2 regions of the Mesorhizobium sp. KR1-2 genome follow, and region 2 is predicted to be linked to the other one. Evidence: predicted binding sites of a transcription regulator. Region 2 holds the regulator's gene; the other holds the start of a gene.
What was found. The regulator PhoB, encoded in region 2, activates phosphate uptake and scavenging genes when phosphate is short. The targets are predictions, from matches to a motif close to TGTCATNNANCTGTCAT.
Positions count from the first base shown of each region.

Region 1 (7,899 bases), on a different contig from region 2:
CACAAAGGAGGCGAACAGCGTGCCCACGAAGGCCATCACGATGGTCTGCAAGAGCTTGGTCCAGACGTCGCCATGCTGCCATTGCGAGTTGTTCCAGATGTTGTCGAAGGCAAGCGCCGCATTCGACATCTCCGGCTTGATGCGTTCGCCCGAGACGATCAGCCCTGCCACTTCGGTCAGCGGCTTGCCCCAGAAGGGCGAACGCGGGTCGAACAGGAAGTTCGGCCAGCCAAGGAAGCGGCGGCTCATCGACACGCGCTCGGGCAGGATGCGCACTTCGCCGGCAAAGCCGAAATCGGCCTTCACCTCGTCCTCGCGCAGCGTTGCCCAGGCGGGCAGCTCGCCCTGCGGCTTGGCGCCCGTGGGGTCGAGCAGCACCGTCAGCTTCTCGCCGCGATGCTCGACCTCGACCAGCTTCGCATCGGCGACGACGCCGCCGGCCGAGCCGAAGTCTACCGTGAACCTGTTGCCGTCCTGAACCACCCAGTCCGGGTGGGGATTGTCGCCCAGCGGCGAGTAGCGCGGCCAGCTTATCTTGGCGTCGTCGCCGGAGAAGCGGATCGTGGGCCTCAGGTCATAGGAATACCACTGCCGCGCATAGATCTCGGCGCGCTCCCACTGGCCGCCGGCAATCACCGTGCCGATGGCGAAGAACCACCAGCAATAGGCGACGTAGAGAAGCGTGCCGAGCACGATCAGCAGGGGCAGCGAGCGCTTCAGCAGCGGCTGGTGGAACACGTCCGGATGACGGCTTTCGATCTCGGATAGTTGGCCGGCGGAAAGAAGCGTCATGGTCAGCGTCCGAAGTCGAAGGATTGCGCGCCCACCAGCTTGGCGCGCAGCCAGGCGGAAAGCTGGTCGACCGCCACGATAGTGGTGAACAACAGAAGGATGATGGCGAGCGTCTTGGCCTCGTGGCCTCGGCCGATCGACAGGCGCAACTCCTCGCCGATGCCGCCGCCGCCCACCGCGCCGATGATGGTGGAGGCGCGCACATTGATCTCGAAGCGCAGCAGCGCATAGGACATGAAGTTGGGCATCACCTGCGGCACGATGGCGAAGCCCACGCGCTCGAACCAGTTGGCGCCTACCGCGCGCAGGCCTTCCTCGGCCTTCATGTCGGCGTTCTCGACCACTTCGTAGAACAGTTTGCCCAGAGCGCCGATGGTGTGGATGCCGACGGCGAAGATGGCCGGGATGGCGCCCAGCGAGAGCACCGCCGCGAAGAAGCCGGCGATGACGATTTCGGGGAAGGCGCGCAGGATTTCCATGTAGCGCCGCACGACGAAGCGCAGCACGCGGCTGGCGACGAGATTCTTGGCGGCGAGGAAGCAGAGCAGGAAGCCGAAGATGAAGCCGATCAGCGTGGAGAGTGCTGCGATGTTCAGCGTCTCCAGCATCTTGTAGAAATATTCGGGGACGTAGAAGCCCGAACCGAAGAGATAGACGCGGCCTTCGGGGTAATCGTATTTCAGGCTGCCGTCGAAATAGGGCGAGGGCAGGTCGAACAGCGCGCGCCACATCTCGAGACCGTCGCGGGGCAGCATGTCGCCGGCGAAATCGAAGAAATGCGGCAGCCGGTCGAAGAACTTGCCGGCGTTGGATTCGTTTGCGAACCAGAGCGAACTGCCGAGAGCGATCGCCAGCGCGCCGACGATGAGGGCGGTGTAGAGACGGCGCCGTGCCGCCAGTTCATGCCAGTGCCGCTCGATGGCGAGGCCCTCGGCGGACAAGGTGTGGGCAGTCTGGCTCATGCCGTCTCCACTTTGGAAAGTCGGTTATAGAAATGGCCGGGCGCTTTTCGCACCCGGCCATCGTCATGCGAGGGCTCTTAGCCGCCGATCTGCGCCTTACGGGCGTCGATGATCGGCTGGTAGAAGGCCGGCGTCACTTCGGTGTAGCTGGTGAAGTCGCCGCCCTGGATGGCCGAGAAGCAGGCCGGATCGGTCTTCGGCAGGTCGACCATGAACTGCTTGAACTTGGCCTTGAGGTCGGCGTCCAGCGCGGTGCGCACGACGATCGGGCCGTTCGGGATCAGCGGCGACTTCCAGAGCTCGACGAAGTCCTTCATGTCGATCATGCCCTTGGACACCATCTTGTGCAGGTTGCCGGAGGTGTAGCCCTCGTCGAAGTTGCCGACGCCCGAGCCGAAGGTGGTGCCGGCGTCGAGCTTGCCGTCCTTGACCGCGAGAACGAGGTTCTCATGGCCGCCGCCGAAGCCGGTTTCGCCGAAGAAGTCCTTCACGGCGACGTTGTTGAGGTCCTTCGGCAACGAGGTGACGGGGATCAGGTAGCCCGAGGTCGAGTCCGGATCGGCGAAGCCGAGCTTCTTGCCCTTCATGTCGGCGAGCGTCTTGATGCCCGAGTCCTTGCGGGCGACCATGATCGAGTAATAGCCCTTGGAGCCGTCGGTCTGCACCGTGGTCAGGATCGGCTCGACCGCATCGGCGTTGGCAAGATAGATCTTGGCATAACCCGAGGCGCCGAGCTCGGCGTAGTCGAGCGTGCCGCCCAGCAGGCCCTGGATGACGCCGTCATAGTCGGTGGCCGGGAACAGCTTCACTTCCTTGACGCCGATCGCGGCGGGCAGTTTGTCGGCGAGGCACTGGTAGTTGCGCAGGCTGTCGGCCTCGTTCTCGCCGCCGAGGATGCCGACGCGGAAGGTTTCCAGGGATTCGGCGCGGGCGGCAGTGCCGCACGAGAGGGCGAGGGCAAGCGCGCCCAGAAGGGCTTTCTTGAGCGACATGGTGTACTCCTGTTGGGTCGAAGTGTCGTTGCGGTTTGGCAGCACTGAGCCCTTCACGCGGGCGAGACGATCACGGTCGTTCAGTGCCCGGCAAAGGCGGGCACGAGGCTTCCGGCGGATTCTATTCTGCGCAGCCGCTCGGGGCGGATGCTGGTGGAGGTGATGGCTTCCGAGATTTCCTCGCCATTGGCGTCGGCGCCGTAGACCAGGCGCACGGCCTCGCGCGTCAGCTCCTCCGGCGCGCCGTCGAACACCACCTTGCCGCCGGCCATGCCGATGATGCGGTTGCAATAGGCGCGCGCGGTGTCGAGCGTATGCAGGTTGGTGATGACGGTGATGCCTTCGCGCAGGTTGATGTCGCGCAGCGAGTCCATCACCACCTTGGCGTTCATCGGGTCGAGCGAGGCGATAGGCTCGTCGGCGAGGATCAGCCTGGGCTGCTGCATCAGAGCGCGGGCTATCGCCACGCGCTGCTGCTGGCCGCCGGAGAGAGTGCCGGCGCGCTGCAGCGCGGTCTGGGCGATGTCCAGTCGCTCAAGGGCTCCAAGGGCCATCGCGCGCTCCTCGCGGGAGAAGATGCCCATCAGGTTGAGCGCGGTGGAGCGATGGTTCAGGCGGCCGAGCAGGACGTTGGTCAGCACGTCGAGGCGTGGCACCAGGTTGAACTGCTGGAACACCATGGCGCAGTCGCGCTGCCAGCGGCGCAGCGTGCCGCCGCGATGGGCCGACACTTCCTTGCCGTCAAAAAAAATCGCCCCATCGGTAGGATCGATGAGGCGATTGATCATGCGCAGAAGGGTCGACTTGCCGGCGCCGGAGCGACCGATGATACCGACCATCTGACCCTGTTGGATTTCGAGCGCGACGCTGTCGACGGCGGTCTTCTTGCCAAAGCGGCGCGAGACATTGCGGATTTCGAGCATGGCGGCTTCCCTGTTTGGCTGTATCAGCCTCTTGGGAAGACTCCGCTAACGGACCAACATGAAACCGCCATGTCGGTTGCATGTCAGTTTTGTTACGCTGCACAGCCCTGAGGCCCGCTCGCGACGCGAGACGGGCCCAAATCGGCCTTCGGAACTACTGTTCCAGCGCGCCCGAGCGTGCATCGGCGCTGCGCGCCACGCCCACCAGCTTCACCAGATCGTCGCCGGCCCGGATCGAGCGGGTGGCGCGGCGGGTCAGGATAAAGCCGTCCTGCGGCGCCAGCACCTCCACGCGGCCGCCTTGCTCGCCCGGGGCAGCCACGATCGTTGCCAGCCGCTGGCCGGCCTTCACCCGGTCGCCGGGCTTCACGTCGTAGAGGATCGCGCCGGCAGCCGGCGCGGGCATCATCTCGATATGGTCGATGGGTGCCACCTCGCCCTTGAATTCCTTCGGCGTCTCCACCGACTTGTCCTCGATCACGCCGCGCGCCACCAGCAGCCGGTAGAGCCCTTCGGCGTCAGCCTCGGCATGGCCGGCCTCAACGTCCAAAATGCCGCGATATTCCACCGTGGTCACCACGCGGCGCTCCAGCTTCGCCTCCGCGGCCGGCAGCTTCAGATAGGGGCACAGAGCCGCCTCGTCGAAGGAGGCGCCGGAGGCGTCGCTCCACAGCACCACCGCGTCCACGCCCATCGAGGCGGCACAATCGGCCATGGCCGGCCAGAGGTCGCTCTGGATGTAGAGATAGGGCAGGCCCTCGTCGTCGCAGTGCAGGTCCAGCACGATCTCGTGCCCGAGCGAAAGCTTCAACAGCCGTGCCTTAAGCTGCTCGTCGGCGTTCAGCGGCGCGTCGTCGCCCGGCAGCAGGCTGGCGTCCGGCCGGTCGATCAGCGGGAAATCGCGGTTGAAGTTGGTGCGCGTGCCGAGATGGAACCGGCCCTGCGTCGCGCCGAAGAACTGCTGCGCCCGGCCCACCGGGTTGGCGCGCGGCACGATGGTCAGGTTGCCGCGCACGCGGCCCTCGGCCTCGGCCTTGCGCAGCTTCGGCATCAGCGCGTCGATCGCCACCACGCCGGGCAGCTCGTCGCTGTGGAGTGCGGCCTGGATATAGGCGCTCGGCGCGTCGGCTGCCGAACCCGCGATGCGGAAGACGGGAAATTCGTAAGCCACCCCGTCGCCATTGCCCCTGATCGTCTCGATCGTCTTCTGCATCGTGCTTTTCCTTGGTCCTGCGTTTGCCTTGACCGGATGCCCGAAAAATGGGAACCGGTTTCCCGAAATTGCCGTGGTCGAATAGATGGATAGCGCCCTCGAACGGGGTGCCCGAAATCTCTTTTAGTCAACCGCGCCGGACCGAGGCAAGCAGGGGGAGCCATGCAGTCTAGCCGCGACCGTCTCGAAGCCGTCCTCGCGCGCCTCTCGGCCCGCTCGGGCGAGGAGCGCGTCTTCACCCGCGTCTATGCCGAAGCCGCCCGCGCCGCGGCCGACGCCGCCGATGCCCGCCGCAAGGCGGGCGTGTCGCTCGGCGCCCTGGACGGCCGGCTCGTCTCCATCAAGGACCTGCTGGACGTCGCCGGCGAGCCCACCTTGGCCGGTTCCGCAATCCGCCGCGAGGCGGCGCCTGCCGTGCGCGACGCGCTCGTCGTCCAGCGCCTGCGCCGCGCCGGGGCGGTCATCGTCGGCAAGACGGCGATGACCGAGTTCGCCTTCACTGCGGTTGGCACCAACCCGCATTTCGGCACGCCGGGCAACGCGGCCGATCCCGCCCGTATTCCCGGCGGCTCGTCCTCGGGCGCCGGCGTTTCCGCGGGCGAGGGCACCAGCGAGATTGCCATAGGCTCGGACACCGGCGGCTCCATCCGCATCCCGGCCGCGCTCAACGGCGTGGTCGGCTTCAAGCCAACCGCCCGGCGCGTGCCGCTCGAGGGGGCGTTTCCGCTGTCCTCCACCCTGGATTCGCTTGGGCCGCTGGCCAGGAACGTGGCCGACTGCGCCCGGGCCGACGCGATCATGGCCGGCGAGGAGTTTTGCGCCCCGCGCGCCGTGCCGCTCGCGGGCCTGCGCATCGGCCTGCCGCGCGGCCGCCTGCTGGAGGGCATGGAGCCGGCGGTCGAGGCCGGCTTCCGGCACAGTCTCGGCCTGCTGGAAGCGGCCGGCGCCCGCGTTGCCGACCACGGCATCGACGACATCGTCGACGCCATGATCGGCGCCACCCGCGGCGGCTCCATCGCCGGCATCGAGGCGGCGGCCGTGCATGCCGAATGGCTGGCCGATCCGGCTCTCGCGGCGCGGGTCGATCCGCGCGTCGCCGGGCCGCTGGCGCGCCGCGCCACGGTTTCGGCCGGCGCCTACATAAAGCTCATCGAGCGGCGCACGGCGCTAGCCCGCGCCATGGACGCGCGCCTGGCCGAGGTCGACGTCCTCGCCCTGCCTACCACGCCCATCGTCGCGCCGCTGATCGCCTCGGTGGAAAACGACATCGCCGCCCAGAACCGAACGGACGATCTCGTGTTGCGCAATCCGCAGGTCGCCAACCAGTTCGATCTCACCGCGATATCGCTGCCCATGCCCGACATGGCGCTTCCCGCCGGGCTGATGCTGTTTGCCCGCCACGGCCACGACCACCGCCTGCTCGCCATCGCGACTGCGGTTGAGGCCGCGCTGGGCAGGGCCGGGTAGGGGAGCGGCTAAGCGTGGATAGCGCCGGCCGCCGTCATCCTCGGGCCGGAGCACGAGCGAAGCGACGTGCGGAGGTTCCGGGGACCCATGCCGGTCGGCCAAAGCTGCCGCAGCGGTGCAGGCCGATCCGCGCAAATCACTGCGCCCCCTCCGGGATAACGCTTGGAAAAGCCGCGGATCAGAGCCGGGCCGACTTCCCCGGATAGTTTTCTGACGCGAAACCTGCCTCGGACTGCCGGTTGCGAGTCCGCGGCCTGGGTCCCCGGAACCTCCGCACTTCGCTGCGCTCGTGCTCCGGCCCGAGGACGACGGGAGGTAGGGCCACGCAGGCAGCCGATCACGGACGTCCCTCGCTTTGCCATCGCTTCCGCTCGGGGCGGGAGGGTGTTTTTCCGCAAGCCCTCAACGCCGGCGAGTTCAGGCATCCATCCCAGCCGTCATCCGGGCTGCCGTGCCGCGCTCTTGGGCTGGTTGGGCGCCGTGCCGGGTTCGGTGCCGGCGATCAGCCCCTTCCAGTAGCTCTCCGCACCTTGCAGATGCGCGCTCATCAGCGCCTGGGCGAGGTTGCCGTCGCGGCGCAGCAGCGCCTCGTAGATCCGGATGTGCTCGGCATGCGATTTGCGGCCGCGCTCGGGGTCGCTGAAATAGATCGGCAGGCGCTGCTCGCCCATGATGTAGTAGACGCTGCAGACCCGATGGAAGACGCTGTTCTTGGTCGCCCGCACGATCTCGAGATGGAAGTCTCGGTCCTGCTTGGCAAGGTCCAGGCCGGCAGCGAGCCGTTCCTCGGATTCCTTCAGGATCTCGCGCAGCCGCTCGTAGTTCTCCTCGGTGGCGCGGGAGCAGGCAAGCTCGGCGGCCTTGATCTCGTGGATCTTGCGCAGTTCCACCGTCTCGTAGATCTGGATCGGGTCGAGCGGCACGCCCGCCTTGGCGAACAGCGCCATGGCCTCCACGCTCGCCTGGCGGGTAGTGAGGTAGATGCCGGATTTGGCGCGCCGTTCCACGATGCGCATCGCCTCGAGGATCGCCAGCGCCTCGCGGATCTGGCCGCGGCTCACGGAAAAATGCTCGGCCAGCTCGCGTTCGGAGGGAGTGCGACCGGTCTCTGCGGCGGAGCAGGAAAACAGGTGGGCGGCAAGTTTGGCGAGCAGGTTGTTGTCTTTCATCGTCAGGCGCTCTGCTTGTGGGCCTCCGGGGGCGTTCGGAGGGAGGTCCGGGATTGCAATCATACCCCCCTCCACCGTCACAGTCTCCTCGATCGGTTTATGGATCATCGGATTCGCGGCGCAGACATGAAGCCCGGCGCAGAAGCCCCGCCCAGAGATTGTTGAAGGGTGAACACATCTGCGCGAACCGGCCGGCGGTTTGATGTAACCTGCGATTCCGGTTACGGTGACGCGCTTGAGGAGGGGAGCAGAAGCATGGCAAAGACGCTGAAGGGGCCGGGCAATATTTCTGGCGCAGTTCGCTGGTGACGCCGCGCCCTTCAATTCATTGAAAAGCATTGCGGAATGGGCGGCCGACCTCGGTTACAAGGGCGTGCAGAT
Region 1 is NZ_JBDZDS010000011.1:61,782-69,680, reverse strand. Features, by position in the region: gene phnE (phosphonate ABC transporter, permease protein PhnE) at 1-792, opposite strand, end outside; gene phnE (phosphonate ABC transporter, permease protein PhnE) at 795-1,754, opposite strand; gene phnD (phosphonate ABC transporter substrate-binding protein) at 1,832-2,746, opposite strand; gene phnC (phosphonate ABC transporter ATP-binding protein) at 2,827-3,669, opposite strand; gene ABLE85_RS20030 (succinylglutamate desuccinylase/aspartoacylase family protein) at 3,824-4,882, opposite strand; gene ABLE85_RS20025 (amidase) at 5,045-6,349, shown strand; gene ABLE85_RS20020 (FadR/GntR family transcriptional regulator) at 6,787-7,518, opposite strand; partial or broken gene ABLE85_RS20015 (sugar phosphate isomerase/epimerase) at 7,774-7,899, shown strand, end outside.
Region 1: the regulator PhoB is predicted to act here: its motif matches at 3,739-3,755, upstream of phnC (phosphonate ABC transporter ATP-binding protein).

Region 2 (7,899 bases):
ACATCGTGGATGTCGTGGCTGATCAGGAAGATGCCGATACCGTCGGCCTTCAGCTGCTTGACGAGTTCGCCGACCTGCGCCGTCTCCTGCGGCCCAAGTGCTGCCGTCGGCTCGTCCATGATCAGGATGCGGGCGTTGAACAGGATGGCGCGGGCGATCGCCACCGACTGGCGCTGCCCGCCCGACAGCTTGCTCACCGGCTCCTTGAAGCGCTGGAAGCGCGGGTTGAGCCGCCCCATCACCTTGCGCGCCTCGGCTTCCATGGCGACGTCGTCCAGCGTGCCCCAGCCGGTCCTGAGCTCGCGGCCGAGGAACAGGTTGGCGGCGGCGTCCACATTGTCGGCCAAAGCCAGCGTCTGGTAGATCGTCTCGATACCGTATTTCTTGGCATCGCGCGGATTGCCGATCGTGGCATCCTCGCCACTGACGAGGATGGTACCGCTGTCGCGCTTGTAGGCGCCCGACAGGATCTTGATCAGCGTCGACTTGCCAGCGCCATTGTGGCCGAGCAGTGCCACGACCTCGCCCGCATGCAGGTCGACCGAGGCGTCGTCCACGGCGCGGATGCCGCCGAAGGCGATGGAGATGTTGCGAAGCTCGACGAGCGGGGTGCGTATCTGGTCCATCGTGGCCTCCCGGTTCAGTGCACGCGGCGGCGGTAGAGCGTGTCGAGCCACACCGCCGCGACCAGCACGATGCCGACGACGATGTTCTGCAGCGGCGTGTCCACTCCCAGCAGCACCATGCCCGACTGCAGCGACTGCATCAGCATCGCGCCCAGCATGGCGCCAGCCACCGTGCCGACGCCGCCCGAGAGCGAGGTGCCGCCGATGACGGCCGCGGCGATCACGAGCAATTCGTCGAGCGTTCCCTGCGCATTCGTGGCCGCGTTCAGGCGCGCGGTCGAGATCGCCGCGCTGATGGCCGCGAGGAAGCCCATCAGCATGAAGATCTTCATCGTCACCCAGCGCGTGTTGATGCCGGCAAGCTCGGCGGCTTCCGGATTGCCGCCGATCGCGAAGACGTAGCGGCCGAAGCGGGTGCGCGTGGTGATGAAGGTCATGATGATACCGGCCGCGATCGCCATCAGCACCGGGATGGCGATGCCGTGGGCGATGAACAGCCCGCCGTCCGGAATGGTGATGTTGTTGGCCTCGGCATATTTCTTCACCGTGCCAGCCGGCCAGGGATAGGAGTTGGCGACCAGGACAGCGGCGAGGATGAGGATGCAGGCGACAGCTCCCAAAAACGTCTCCGCCCAGACGGGGCGGAGTGGGAAACGGAAGCGCTTGCGTTGGTTGCGGCCCGAGACCAGCATCAGGATGACGGCCGCGCAGGCGACGAGACCGACGATCCAGCTCCAGGTCGCGCCGATCGCGCCCTCCGGCCCGCCGCCCATCAGGCGGAAGGTGGCATCCATCGGCGCCACGGTCTGGCCGCTGGTGACCCACCAGGCGGCGCCGCGCCAGACAAGCAACCCGCCGAGCGTGATGATGAAGGCGGGAACGCCGAGATAGGCGATGAGAAAGCCCTGGAAGGCGCCGATCGTCAGCCCGACCAGCAGGCCGGCGGCCAGGGCAATGATCCAGATCGAGGGATCGCCAAGCGAATAGCCGCCAAAGCGCGGCAGGACGATCGCCTGGGTGACGCCCATGATCATGCCGCACACGCCAAGGATGGATCCGACCGACAGGTCGATGTTGCGCGTGACGATGACCAGCACCATGCCGGTCGCCATGACGGCGACCGAGGAGGATTGCACCGACAGGTTCCACAGGTTGCGCGCGGTCAGGAAGGTCCGGCTGTCGAACTCGAACGGACTGACGCCCAAGCGCAGGCTTGAGATGAACTGGAAGCCGATCCAGATGAGCAGCAGCGCGCCGACCATGCCCAGCATGCGCGTGTCGAGTTCGGTCGCCTGGAGGAAGCGGCCGACCGCGCCCGTCTCGGACGCTCGCGCCCGGTCCACGAGCCCATGACCCACGGTGTCCTGCGCCGCGGGTTCCTCAGTTGTCACTTCGGTCATGACGTCCTCCCGCCCGGTCCGGTCTTGCGCCGGTTGCCGGCTGCATCCTAGCGCACGCCCCTCGAAAAACGGAATCGATTTTCCGGAAGCGATCATGTGGGAATTCAAGGTGTTGCGGTGCCCCGCATCGGTGGGCACGCAGCACCGCCGAATGAAACGCCGCGGTTCGTTCAAACCGCGGCGTCGAATGATCCGGACAGCGTCTCGTCCTAGTCGCAGGCCGCGACCGAACCCGCCTTCACGCCCTGGCAGACCACGTCCTTGCCAACCCAGCCGGCGTCGATGACGGCCTTGAGGTTGTCCTTGGTGACAGCGACGGGCTTGAGGAAGACCGACGTCATCTCGACCTTGTTGGGGCCGTCAGACCACTTCACCGCATGCGGGATGTCGTCCATCTTCTTGCCGTCGGCGAGCTGCGAGGCGATCTCGGCAGCCGCCTTGCCAAGCTCACGCGCATCCTTCCACACCGACACGGTCTGCGTGCCGAGCGCGATGCGGTTGAGCGCGGCATGGTCGCCGTCCTGGCCCGACACCGGCACCGAACCGGCCAGGCCCTGCGCGTCGAGGGCTGCGATCGCGCCGCCCGCAGTGCCGTCATTGGAAGCCACCACCGCGTCGACCTTGTTGTCGTTGGCGGTCAGGAACTGCTCCATGTTCTTCTGCGCGTTGGCCGGCAGCCAGCCGTCGGTATAGGCCTCGCCGACATTCTTGATCTTGCCGGCACCGATGGCGTCCTTCAGCACTTCCATCTGGCCGGAGAACAGGAAGTCGGCGTTCGGGTCGGCGCCGTTGCCCTTGATGAAGACGTAGTTGCCTTCGGGCTTGGCCTCGAACACCGACTTGGCCTGCAGGCGGCCGACTTCCTTGTTGTCGAAGGTCAGGTAGAAGGCGTCCTTGTTCTCGATCAGGCGGTCATAGCCGACGACCGGAATGCCTTCGGCCACGGCCTTCTCGACAGCGGGCCCGATCGCGCTGGAGTCCTGCGCCAGGATGATCAGCGCGTTGGCGCCCTGCGAGATAAGGCTTTCCACGTCGGTCAGCTGCTTGGACGCCGAGGACTGGGCGTCGGCGGAAATATACTTGTCGCCCGAGGCTTCGAGCGCGGCCTTGATCGCCGCCTCGTCGGTCTTCCAGCGCTCCTCCTGGAAGTTCGACCAGGAGACGCCAATGATCTTGTCCTTCGCCTGCGCCACGGCAGCCAGCGACATGGACAGAGCAACACCCGCCAGCATGGCGGTTGCAAACTTCTTCATGATTTCCTCCCTGCGCCCCCTCCAGGGCGCGATGACGATGGTCTGCGGCCTTGGTCGAGGCTATTTTTTCGAGCCTCGAAAAAAAGAATGGCGTATGGCCCGAGTTCTGTCAATATCCTTGTATGACCGTTGACGCGGGGCGTGCGAACTGGAATGTGCTCAGCGCTACGGGGCCGGGAGGAATGCCGAACATGTCGACGGCGATCCGTCACGACGATCTGCGCAAGCGCAACCGAGCCATGGTCATCGCGGCCGTGCGGCGCGCGGGCCAGCCGTCCCGCACCGAGATCGCCGGCTCGACCGGCCTCAGCCATTCGACCATTTCCGCGATCTCGGCCGACCTCATCGCCGAAGGCATCCTCGTCGAGACCAAGGGGACGGAAGCAGTCAGCTCGAAGCGCGGCCGGCCCCAGGTGGCGCTGGGCCTTGCCCCCGATGCCGCCGAAATCGTCACCGTTGTGCTCTCCCTCCACCTTCTCGCGGTCGCGGTGGTCGACTATTCCGGGCAGGTCATCGCGGCGGAGGAGCGCCGCCTCGACACGCTGACCATGTCGCGCGAAGCGCTCCTCGGCGACTGCGTGGCCATGGTGTGCCGGCAGATCGAGGCGCGCCGCGCCGCCGGCCGGCGCGTGCTGCGCATCGGCATGGCCGTGCAGGGCATCACCGATTCCGTCTCGCGCATTATGCTGTGGTCGCCGATCACCCCGCACGCGCATCTCGAATTCGGCGACCGGCTCGAAGCCGCCACCGGCATTCCCGTCACGGTGGACAACGACTGCAACATGATCGCGGTGGCGCTGCGCTGGCGCCGGCCCGAGCGCTACCGCAACGACTTCATCGCCATCCTGCTCTCGCACGGCATCGGCATGGGCATGATGCTGAGGGGCGAGCCGTTCACCGGCACGCAGTCGTCGGGCGGCGAGTTCGGCCACATGATCCACCGGCCCGACGGGGCACTGTGCCGCTGCGGCCGGCGCGGCTGCGTGGAGGCCTATGCCGGCAACTACGCGATCTGGCGCAACGCCGGACGCTGGAGCGAGGACGAGGCCCCCCTGGCCGACATTTCGGACGAGGAGATACGGGCTCTGGCCGACCGGGCGCGCGCGGCCGACGGTCCCGAGCGCGAGGCCTTCCGCGTCGCCGGAGAGGCCATCGGCTTCGGCCTCGGCAGCCTGTTTGCGCTGATCGACCCGGCGCCGGTCGCGCTGGTCGGCATCGGCGCGACCGCTTTCGACCTGATCGAGCCGGCACTGCGCGAGGCGATCGCCAAGACCGCCGGCGGCCAGCACAACGGCGAGATATCCTTCGACATCGAGCCCAACGAAGTGCCGCTGATCCGCGAGGGCTGCACCATGAACGCCCTCACCTTCGTCGACCGCGAGATATTCGCGCCCGGCGCCGCGCCGGCAAGCACCGAAGGCGCGGCCTGAACGACGGCTCAGTCTTCGCGGATCGCGTAGCCCGAGCCGCGGATGGTGCGGATGACGTCCGGCATGCGGCCGTGGTTCACCGCCTTGCGCAGGCGCCCGACATGCACGTCGACCGTGCGCTCGTCGATATAGATCGTCTCGCCCCAGACATTGTCGAGCAGCTGGCTGCGCGAGAAGACGCGGCCCGGATGCCGCATCATGAATTCCAGCAGGCGAAACTCGGTGGGCCCGAGCTTGATCTCGGTCTTGCCGCGATAGATCCGGTGCGCCTCGCGGTCGAGCATGATGTCGCCGACCTTGAGCACGCTGGACAGGACCTCGGGCTTGGCGCGGCGCAGCAGCGCCTTCACCCGCGCCATGAACTCGGGCGTGGAGAACGGCTTGACCAGATAGTCGTCGGCGCCGGTGGAAAGGCCGCGCACGCGGTCGCTCTCCTCGCCGCGCGCCGTCAGCATGATGATGGGCAGGCGCTCGGTCTCGGGCCGCATCCTCAGGCGCCGGCACAGTTCGATGCCGGAAACCGCCGGCAGCATCCAGTCCAGCACCAGAAGGTCCGGCACGTTTTCCTGCAGCCGGATCTCGGCCTCGTCGCCGCGTGGCACGACCTCGACCTGATAGCCTTCCGATTCCAGGTTGTAGCGGAGCAGGACGCCGAGCGGCTCCTCGTCCTCCACCACCATGATTTTCGGTGCAATCATCATTTGGAAGCTCTGCCTCAGACCGCCGGCGTCGCCAGCGAGGTTTCGTCGAGCTTCGGCCGGTTTGGCGGAAGCTGCTGCCCGGTCAGCACGTAATAGGCGTTTTCGGCGATATTGGTGACGTGGTCGCCGATGCGCTCGAGATTCTTGGCGCAGAACAGGAGATGCGTGCAGGCGGTGATGTTGCGCGGGTCTTCCATCATGTAGGTGAGAAGCTCGCGGAACACGGCGGTGTATTTCACGTCGATCTTCTCGTCCGCGGCCCGCAGCGTCTTTAGCCCCTCGGGCTCGCGCGAGACATATTTGTCGACCACGCCGTTGACCTGGTCCAGCACCATGGCCGACATCGTCTCGATCGAGTGGGCAAGGCTGCGCGGCATGGCGCTCTCGCCCACGGCGTTGACGCGCTTGGCGATGTTCTTGGCGAGATCGCCGATACGTTCGAGATCGCCGGCCATGCGGATGGCGCCGACCACGGCGCGCAGGTCCTGCGCCATGGGCTGGCGCTTGGCGATCAGCGTGATGGCGCGGTCGTCCAGCTCGCGCTGGCGGGCATCCATCACCGCATCGTCGGAGATCACGCGCTGGGCCAGCGCGTTGTCGGAGTTTATCAACGCCTGGATCGAGGCGCTGACCATCGCCGCGGCAAGGTCGCCCATGTCCCTGAGCAGGCGGTCGATGTGCCCGAGATCCTCGTCGAAGGAGGTGACGGTGTGTTTGCCCATGATGCTGGTCCTCGCAATCTGCGCGTGGGGTTCGGCCAAGCGGCGGCTCAGCCGAAGCGCCCGGTAATATAGTCCTGCGTGCGCTTGTCGTCGGGGTTGGTGAACATCTTGTCGGTCTCCCCCTCCTCGACCAGCTGGCCGAGATGGAACATGGCGGTGCGCTGCGACACGCGCGCCGCCTGCTGCATGGAGTGGGTGACGATGACGATGGTGTAGTTCTGGCGCAGCTCGTCGATCAGTTCCTCCACGCGCGCGGTGGCGATGGGGTCGAGCGCCGAGCACGGCTCGTCCATCAGGATCACCTCCGGCGACACCGCGATGGCGCGCGCGATGCACAGGCGCTGCTGCTGGCCGCCGGACAGGCCGGTACCCGGCTCGTGCAGGCGGTCCTTCACCTCATTGAACAGGCCGGCCTTCTTCAGGCTGGTCTCGACGATCGCGTCGAGGTCGCCCTTCTTGCGGGCGAGGCCATGGATGCGCGGGCCGTAGGCGACGTTCTCGAAGATCGACTTCGGGAACGGATTCGGCTTCTGGAACACCATGCCGACGCGGGCGCGCAGCTCCACCACGTCGATCTTGGGATCGTAGATGTCCTCGTCGTCGAGGGTGATCTTGCCGGTCACGCGGGCGCTGTCGATGGTGTCGTTCATGCGGTTGAGGCAGCGCAGGAAGGTCGACTTGCCGCAGCCCGAGGGGCCGATCAGCGCCGTCACCTGGTTCTCGCGCACGTCGAGGTCGACGTCGAACAGGGCCTGCTTCTCGCCGTAGAACACGCTCACCTTGCGGCCGCGCATCTTGATGGTTTCGTTGGGCGTACCGTTCATCTTGTCGTTCACCGCGCTTTCGAGTGCCGTTTCGGTCATGATGTTCATATTACAGGTCCCCACCTACCAGCGCCGTTCGAAGCGGCGTCGAAGCACGATCGCCGTGATGTTCATCGCCATCAGGAAGATGAGCAGGATGATGATGGCGCCCGACATGCGCTCCACGAAGGCGCGCTCGGCCTCGTTGGCCCACATGTAGATCTGCACCGGCAGCGCGGTCGACGGCTCCAGCGGCGTCCCCGGATAGTCGGCCACGAAGGCGACCATGCCGATCAGCAGCAGCGGCGCCGTCTCGCCCAGCGCGCGCGCCAGGCCGATGATGGTGCCAGTGAGGATGCCGGGGGCCGCCAGCGGCAGGATGTGCTGGAACACCATCTGCATCTTGGAGGCGCCGAGGCCCAGCGCCGCCGAGCGGATCGACGGCGGCACGGCGGCAAGGGCCGCACGCGTGGCGATGATGATGGTGGGCAGCGTCATCAGCGTCAGCACCAGACCGCCGACCAGCGCGGCCGAACGCGGCAGGCCGAGGAAGTTGATGAACACCGACAGACCGAGAAGGCCGAAGACGATCGACGGCACCGCGGCCAGGTTGTTGATGTTGACCTCGATGAGGTCGGTTAGCCGGCTCTTCTTGGCGAACTCCTCGAGGTAGATCGAGGCGGCGACACCGATGGGCAGCGCCAGCAGCAGCACGATCACCATCATGTAGAACGAGCCGATGATCGCCACGCCCATGCCCGAGGTTTCCGGGCGGCTGGAGGCGCCGAAGCTGAACAGGCCCTTGTTGAAGTGCTCGGCCAGCGAGCCGTCGGCGGCGAGCTGCTTCATCCAGACGATCTGCTGGTCGGACACCTTGCGGCGGCTTTCGTCGACCGACAGGTCGATCTGGCCCTTGAAGGCGGAATCGATGTTGGCGGCGGCGAGGATGGGCACGTTGCGGGTG
Region 2 is NZ_JBDZDS010000005.1:161,642-169,540, reverse strand. Features, by position in the region: gene ABLE85_RS12465 (ATP-binding cassette domain-containing protein) at 1-626, opposite strand, end outside; gene ABLE85_RS12460 (sugar ABC transporter permease) at 641-2,026, opposite strand; gene xylF (D-xylose ABC transporter substrate-binding protein) at 2,236-3,279, opposite strand; gene ABLE85_RS12450 (ROK family protein) at 3,471-4,709, shown strand; gene phoB (phosphate regulon transcriptional regulator PhoB) at 4,718-5,407, opposite strand; gene phoU (phosphate signaling complex protein PhoU) at 5,425-6,132, opposite strand; gene pstB (phosphate ABC transporter ATP-binding protein PstB) at 6,180-7,004, opposite strand; gene pstA (phosphate ABC transporter permease PstA) at 7,020-7,899, opposite strand, start outside.